2 regions of the Pseudomonas sp. HS6 genome follow, and region 2 is predicted to be linked to the other one. Evidence: predicted binding sites of a transcription regulator. Region 2 holds the regulator's gene; the other holds the start of a gene.
The links. Region 2 encodes FliA, which starts transcription of late flagellar genes. Its sites were predicted from a motif close to CTAAAGTTTNNNNNNNNNNNGCCGNTAA; they were not measured.

Region 1 (4,212 bases), 3.2 Mb from region 2:
GCAGCCCCGCCACCGCGATCACCAGCAACACGATCACCGCCACGCCGACGATGCTCAGCACCACGCCTTCCATACGATCCTGCACCTGGGCCTGAACCAGCGCCACTTGCGCTTCGATGCCGTCGAGGTTGACCGACGTACCGAACGCCATGTCCCACTTCGGCAGGTATTCGGTGTAACCGAGTTTCGGCACCAGCACCTGCGCGTTACCCGGCAGCGGCGAGCTGTATTGCAGGTAGTGAGTGCCGTCCTTCGCCACTTTTACCAGGTCGCGGTTGACGTAGACGCCGTTCGGGTCGCGATTGTCCTTGAAGCTTTTGCCCACGCCTTCGGGGTCGGTGGATTTGAACAGGCGCACGGTCTCGGAGTCGTAGCCGAAGAAGTAGCCGTCCTTGCCGTACTTGATGCTCGACAACAGTTTGATCACCTGCGCCCGCGCCTCGGCGTCACCGGGGGCGGCGGCGTCGTACAGCGGTTTGATAGTGGTCATGGCCACGGCGACATAACTGGCCAGGGTGGCCTTGGCGTCACCGAGCAGGCGTTCGCGGGTCTGTTCGACTTCCTTGTGCGCCTGTTCCTGGAGAATGAACAGGGTGGTCAGGCTGATCACCAGCGCAAAGAGCAAGACCGGGAGGACGGCAAGGGACAGGACTTTAGCCTTGAGACTCAGGCGCATGGGTGCTCACTCTTTTGGTTTTATTGGCGTGGTTAAAGGCGTTAACGGCACGCGAAAGCAAAAGTTGAGCTGAGGTCTAACCAGATCGTTACCACGGAGCAGTAACGATCCGGCTCGGTAGGTTACAAGACCATTGCGGCCACCCAGCCAGCCGCCAGCAACGGCAGGTTGTAGTGCAGGAAGGTCGGCACCACGGTGTCCCAGATGTGGTGATGCTGGCCATCGATGTTCAGGCCGGAGGTCGGGCCGAGGGTCGAGTCCGAGGCTGGCGAGCCGGTGTCGCCAAGAGCCCCGGCAGTGCCGACGATGCAGACGATCGCCATCGGGCTGAAGCCGAGCTGTACGCACAGCGGTACGAAAATTGCCGCCAGAATCGGCACCGTGGAGAACGACGAACCGATACCGATGGTCACCATCAGCCCCACCAGCAGCATCAGCAGCGCACCAATCGCCTGGCTGTGATCGATCTGCGCCGCTGCGCTTTCAACCAGCGTGCGCACCTCGCCGGTAGCCTTCAGCACTTCGGCAAAGCCCGAGGCGGCGATCATGATGAAGCCGATCATCGCCATCATCTTCATGCCTTCGGTGAACAGCCCGTCAGTCTCGCGCCACTTGACGATGCCCGACGCCGAGAAGATCAGGAAGCCGGCCAGCGCCCCGATAATCATCGAATCCAGCAGCAACTGAATAATGAACGCTGCGGCGATGGCCAGACCGGCGATACCGATCGTCATCGGGTTATAGGCGACGCTGACCTGCTCCACTTGCTCGATCTTTTCCAGGTCGTAGACACGCTTCTTGCGATAGCTGAAGAACACCGCCATCAACAGACCGAACACCATGCCAGCCGCCGGGATGGCCATGGCGTGCATGACGTTGACCTGGCTGATGTCCACGCCAGCCTTGCTGACGTTGGCCAGCAGGATCTGGTTAAGGAAGATGTTGCCGAAGCCGACCGGAAACACCATGTACGGCGTGATCAGGCCGAAGGTCATGACGCAGGCGATCAGCCGGCGATCCAGTTGCAGCTTGGTCAGTACATAGAGAAGCGGCGGCACCAGCAACGGAATGAACGCGATGTGGATCGGCAGGATGTTCTGCGAAGCAATCGCCACCACCCACAACAGACCGATCAGCAGCCATTTGACGCTGCCGCCCCCGGTCGCATGCTGACGGTCGACCATCGCCAGAGCCTTGTCGGCCAGCGCATGGGCCAGGCCGGACTTGGCAATCGCCACCGCGAAAGCACCGAGCAACGCGTAGGACAACGCCACCGTCGCACCGCCGCCCAGACCACTGTTGAACGCCTTGAGCGTGGCGTCGATGCCCAGGCCGCCGGTCAGGCCACCGACCAGTGCACCGACGATCAACGCGATCACCACATGCACACGGGACAGGCTGAGGATCAGCATGACGCCGACCGCAGCAATCACTGCATTCATTTCACTACCTCAAAAACACGACGGTAAAGCCATTCACCGCCAGACAGGATGAGTCCGTCCGGCAAGCCACGAGGGTCGCCAGCGGATTTGCATAGAGGGTCTTATTAGAAGGGCGCGCACTGTGCCGCAGAGCGGGCGCAGTGTCAAAGCGACCGGTCGCGACACTGTGTAACTTTCCATGATCAAACTGCTGAAGATGGCATATCCGCCACAACGTGCGTCAATTCGCCATATTGCATTTGCACCATAAAGAAAGTCGAAACGCGGCCGTTACAGTGCAAAGTCTCAGATATTTATCGAATAAGGACGTCTCCATGTCGCTCAGACAACTTTCCATCCAATGGAAAATCACCCTGCTCGCCGGCCTCTGCCTGGCCGGTATCGTGACCCTGTTGGTGGGTCTTTCGCTGTATCGCATGGAGCACAGTTCTGAACTGGTCAAAGCCTCCAGCATGGAGATGCTCACCGAATCGGCCCAGGCTCGCATCGAATCCCAAGGCGAAGTTCAAGCGGCGGGCATTCGCCAGCAGTTCATGGACGCCTATCAATATGGCCATGGTTTTTCGCGTCAGGTGCTGTTCCTGCGCGAGCAGGCCGAGAAACGTTTCCTCGATGCCTTTGACCTGCGCGAAGACATGACCCGTCAGGTGAAATCCGCGTTGCAAGCCAACCCGGAGTTGCTCGGTCTGTCGCTGGTGTTCGAAGCCAACGCGCTGGATGGCAAGGACGAACTGTTCGCCGGCCAGGCCGAACTGGGCAGCAACGACAAGGGCCGCTTCGCCCTGTACTGGTCGCAGCCGACCCCGGGTAAAGTCACTTCGATGGCACTGCCGGAAAGCGACATGGCCGACACCAGCACCGGCCCCAGCGGCCAGGCCGCCAACGCCTGGTTCACCTGCCCGCGCACCACGCTCAAGCCGTGCGTGATCGAACCGTACTTTTATGTGATCGACGGGCAAAAGGTGCTGATGACCAGCATCGTGTTCCCGCTGATGGTCAACGGCAAAGTCATCGCCTCGCTGTCGGTGGACATCAACCTCAACAGCCTGCAAGCAATCAGCCAGGGCGCCAGCAAAAAGCTCTATGACGGCCAGACCGCCGTAAGCATCATCAGCCCTGCCGGCCTGCTCGCCGGTTACAGCCCGGACGCCAGTAAACTCAGCCAGCGCCTCGACGCGGTGGACACCACCAGCGGCGCCGAACTGCTGCGCCTGCTCGCGTCGAGCCACACCGTCAGCAGCCTGCACAGCAATGCGCAGCTGAAAGTGCTGTCGCCGTTCCAGCCGATTCCCGGTGGCCCGTCGTGGGGCGTGCTGCTCGATGTGCCGGAGAAAGTGCTGGTGAGTCGCGCCGAAGCGCTCAAGCAACAACTGGATGCCAGCAACACCTCGGGCACGCTGATCGAACTGAGCCTGGGCGTACTCGCCGCGCTGGTCGGCCTGCTGCTGGTGTGGCTGATGGCACGCAGCGTGACCAAACCGATCCTCGGCGTAGCCCACATGCTGGAAGACATCGCCAGCGGCGAAGGCGACCTGACCCGTCGTCTGGCCTATGACAAGAAAGACGAACTCGGTCAGTTGGCCGGTTGGTTCAACCGCTTCCTCGACAAGCTGCAACCGATCATCGCCGAAGTGAAACGCTCGGTGCAGGACGCGCGCAACACCGCTGACCAATCCTCGGCCATCGCCACCCAGACAAGCGCCGGCATGGAGCAGCAATACCGTCAGGTCGATCAGGTCGCCACCGCGTCCCACGAAATGAGCGCCACCGCCCAGGACGTGGCCCGCAGCGCCGCGCAAGCGGCCGAAGCGGCCAAGGATGCCGATCGCGCTACCCGTCAGGGCCTGACCGTGATCGACCGTACCACCGCCAGCATCGACCACCTCGCCGCCGACATGAGCGCGGCGATGATCCAGGTCGAAGGCCTGGCCGCCAACAGCGAGAAAATCGGTGCGGTGCTGGAAACCATCCGCGCCATCGCCGAGCAGACCAACCTGCTGGCGCTCAACGCCGCCATCGAAGCCGCTCGCGCCGGTGAAGCCGGACGTGGCTTTGCGGTGGTGGCCGATGAAGTACGCAACCTCGCCCGCCGCA
Region 2 (4,212 bases):
CCCAGTCGCGCATCGTCACCGCCCAGGCTGAGCTGAGCATGCGTGGTGAAGCCGACGGCAACACCAATCGCCAGTTGTTCTCCGGTCTGCCATTGACCGCCGGCCTGCCGCTGACGGCTGCCGAGCCTCTGACAGAACCGACTTACGCTGCTCCGGCCCGTCCAGCCCCGGCACCTGCGCCGGCTGCCGCTGGCGTCGATCCGCGTGCGCTGGATTCGATGCGTTTCGAACTCAACAGCCTGCGCGAGCTGATGGAAGTGCAGCTCGGCACTCTGGCCTGGAATCAGCTGCAAGGCAGCCGTCCGGCCCAAGCGAACCTCTATCGTCGTCTGCAACGCATCGGCTTGTCCGGCCCGTTGTCCCGCGACCTGCTGGCGCTGACCAGCGATATCGAAGAGCCTCGTCAGGCCTGGCGCATGCTGCTGGCGCACCTGGCGCGGATGATTGCCACACCGGAAGTCGAGCCACTGGAAGAGGGCGGGATCATTGCCATGGTCGGCCCGGCCGGAATGGGCAAGACCACCACCTTGGCCAAGCTCGCTGCCCGTTACGTGCTCAAGTACGGCGCGCAGAACATTGCGCTGGTGAGCATGGACAGTTTCCGCATCGGTGCTCAGGAACAGTTGAAAACCCTGGGCCGGATCCTCAATGTGTCGGTGACCCACGTCGATCCGGGCCAGTCCCTGGTGCAGGCGCTGGATCCACTGCTGCGCAAACGCGTGGTGCTGATCGATACCGCCGGCCTGCAGGCCAGCGATCCGGCATTGCGCATGCAGCTGGAAAGCCTGGCCAGTCGTGGCGTTCGGTCGAAAAATTATCTGGTACTGGCAACCACCAGCCAGAAACAGGTTCTAACCGCCGCTTATCACAGTTACAAGCGTTGCGGGCTCGCCGGGTGCATCCTGACTAAACTGGATGAGACGGCCAGCCTTGGCGAAGTGCTGAGCCTGGCGATCAGTCATGAACTGCCGGTCGCCTACCTGACCGACGGCCCACGGATTCCGGATGATCTGCATCTGCCGCGCCGTCATCAATTGGTCAGCCGCGCCGTCAGCGTGCAAATGCAGGAAGAACCCAGCGAAGAAGCCATGGCTGACATGTTCGCTGATATCTACCACAGTCCGACCAAGCAGGTTGGCTGAGGTAATGAACAGTTTTTGTACCTACATCGATGGTCTGCCATGCATTGTTCCGGTTGTGAACGCGCAGCCAGTAATGTGGCCTCCGTCTATGCAAGACAAGGTAAAGAAATAACATGGGCAGCATGCATCCCGTACAGGTGATCGCGGTGACCGGCGGCAAAGGTGGCGTCGGCAAGACTAACGTGTCAGTGAACTTGTCCCTGGCGCTGGCAGAGCTTGGCCGTCGGGTCATGCTGCTGGACGCCGACCTGGGTCTGGCGAACGTCGACGTTCTGCTGGGCCTCACGCCCAAACGTACCCTGGCCGATGTGATCGAGGGCCGCTGCGAGCTGCGCGACGTGCTGTTGCAAGGCCCCGGCGGGATCCGCATCGTGCCGGCCGCTTCCGGCACCCAGAGCATGGTTCACCTGAGCCCGGCCCAGCATGCCGGTCTGATTCAGGCGTTCAGCGACATCGGCGACAATCTCGACGTACTGGTGATCGACACCGCTGCGGGGATTGGTGACTCGGTAGTCAGTTTCGTTCGCGCGGCGCAAGAAGTGTTGCTGGTGGTCTGCGACGAGCCGACCTCGATCACCGACGCCTACGCACTGATCAAACTGCTGAACCGCGATTACGGCATGAACCGCTTCCGTGTCCTGGCCAACATGGCCCAGAGCCCGCAGGAAGGTCGCAATCTGTTCGCCAAGTTGACCAAGGTCACGGATCGCTTCCTCGACGTCGCCCTACAATACGTCGGCGCGGTGCCTTACGACGAAAGCGTGCGCAAGGCGGTGCAGAAGCAGCGTGCGGTCTATGAAGCCTTCCCGCGTTCCAAGTGCGCACTGGCGTTCAAGGCGATCGCACAGAAGGTCGACACCTGGCCGCTGCCCGCCAACCCGCGCGGCCACCTCGAATTTTTCGTCGAGCGCCTCGTGCAGCAAACGGCAGGACCTGTGCTATGACCGCCAGCGGTATGAATTTCTACAAGAAGTCGGCACGTGACGCGCAGTACGAGCTGATCGAGCGTTACGCGCCACTGGTCAAACGCATCGCCTATCACTTGCTGGCGCGATTGCCGGCCAGTGTGCAGGTCGAAGACCTGATTCAGGCCGGAATGATCGGCCTGCTCGAAGTCTCGACCAAATACGACGCCAGCAAGGGCGCCAGTTTCGAAACGTACGCGGGCATCCGGATCCGCGGCGCCATGCTCGATGAAGTACGCAAGGGGGACTGGGCACCGCGCTCGGTTCACCGCAACACCCGTATGGTCAGCGACGCGATTCGCTCGATTGAAGCTAAAACCGGCCGTGACGCTAAAGATCACGAGGTTGCGGCCGAACTCCAATTGAGTCTCGACGATTACTACGGGATTTTGAACGACACCCTGGGCAGCCGACTGTTCAGTTTCGACGACCTGCTGCAGGACGGCGAACACGAAGGGCTGCACGAGGATGGCGCCAGTGCTCATCTTGAGCCGTCGCGCGATCTGGAAGATGAGCGCTTCCAGGCTGCGTTGGCGGACGCGATTGCCAATTTGCCGGAGCGTGAGCGACTGGTGTTGGCGCTGTACTACGACGAAGAGCTGAACCTCAAGGAAATCGGTGAAGTCCTTGGCGTCAGTGAATCGCGGGTCAGCCAGTTACACAGCCAGTGCGCGGCCCGCTTGCGGGGGCGTTTGGGGGAGTGGCGAGCGCGCTGAAGGCAGTGTGGGGACGCTGCGAACGAGGCTGGTGCGGTGGTGAACGGCACCGGTCTTGCTCTGTTGTGCTCCAGACAGTCATCGAGTGCTTTGCCGGATTGATTGAAATGGCGCGTCCAGGTGCTGGGCGCGTTTAAGACTGCTTGGAGGTCGAATTGAACAAAGACATGAAAATCCTCATCGTTGATGACTTCTCAACGATGCGGCGGATCATCAAGAACCTGTTGCGTGACCTCGGGTTCACCAACACCGTTGAAGCCGACGATGGCACCACTGCCATTCCGGTACTCAACAGCGGCAGCATCGACTTTCTGGTGACCGACTGGAACATGCCTGGCATGACCGGTATCGACCTGCTGCGCCATGTGCGCGCCGATGAAAAACTCAAGCACCTGCCAGTGCTGATGGTGACTGCTGAAGCCAAGCGCGAGCAGATCATCGAAGCGGCCCAGGCCGGCGTTAACGGCTACGTGGTCAAACCTTTCACGGCTCAGGCGCTGAAAGAAAAAATCGAGAAGATTTTCGAACGCATCGGCTGATGACGCGCGGGGGAGCTATGGAGCATAACGAATCTTCACAGGGCGACTTCGAGTCGACTCTGAAAAAACACGCGGTCGAACTGGTCGAAAGCCTTGAAAAAGGCAGGTTCGGCGACGCTGTGCAACTGATCCATGAGCTCAATCAGACCCGTGACCGTGGCCTGTACCAGGAAGTGGGCAAGCTCACGCGCGAACTGCACAGTGCAATCGTCAACTTCCAGATCGACCCGCATATGCCGCAGGCCGAGGAAGTGTCGCAGATCACTGATGCGACCGAGCGTCTGGGCTATGTGGTCAAGCTGACCGAGGCGGCGGCCAACCGCACCATGGACCTGGTGGAAAGCGCCACGCCGGTGGTCAATGGCCTGGCTGACGAAGCCCAGGCATTGAGTGCCGACTGGGGACGCTTCATGCGCCGTGAAGTCGGGGCTGAAGAGTTCCGCGAGCTGGCGCGTCGGGTCGACGGTTTTCTGACACGCAGCAGCACGGACAACCGCGCAGTGTCGAGCAACCTCAACGACATTCTGCTGGCCCAGGATTACCAGGACCTCACCGGTCAAGTGATCAAGCGCGTGACCCAACTGGTCACCGAAGTCGAAAGCAATCTGCTCAAACTCGTGCTCATGGCCAGTCAGGTGGACCGCTTTGCGGGCATCGAACATGACCGTGCGGCGATGCTCGCTGAAAAAGATCCACAAAAACATCTCTCGCAGGGTGAAGGTCCGCAGATTCATGCCGATAAACGAGAAGACGTTGTGTCCGGTCAGGACGATGTGGACGATTTGTTATCCAGCCTTGGATTCTAGAGTTTTGGAATTATAGGTTTTTTGGGTTTTTAGACCTGTAGGAG

Region 1: a site for FliA is predicted at 2,365-2,392, ahead of JJN09_RS09960 (methyl-accepting chemotaxis protein). Genes of this name have one in related genera too.

Annotation. Positions count from the first base shown of each region.
Region 1 is NZ_CP067412.1:2,165,153-2,169,364, forward strand. Features, by position in the region: gene JJN09_RS09950 (methyl-accepting chemotaxis protein) at 1-676, opposite strand, end outside; gene JJN09_RS09955 (Na+/H+ antiporter family protein) at 799-2,118, opposite strand; gene JJN09_RS09960 (methyl-accepting chemotaxis protein) at 2,433-4,212, shown strand, end outside.
Region 2 is NZ_CP067412.1:5,409,887-5,414,098, forward strand. Features, by position in the region: gene flhF (flagellar biosynthesis protein FlhF) at 1-1,142, shown strand, start outside; gene fleN (flagellar synthesis regulator FleN) at 1,256-2,086, shown strand; gene fliA (RNA polymerase sigma factor FliA) at 2,083-2,823, shown strand; gene JJN09_RS24540 (chemotaxis response regulator CheY) at 2,991-3,362, shown strand; gene JJN09_RS24545 (protein phosphatase CheZ) at 3,380-4,168, shown strand.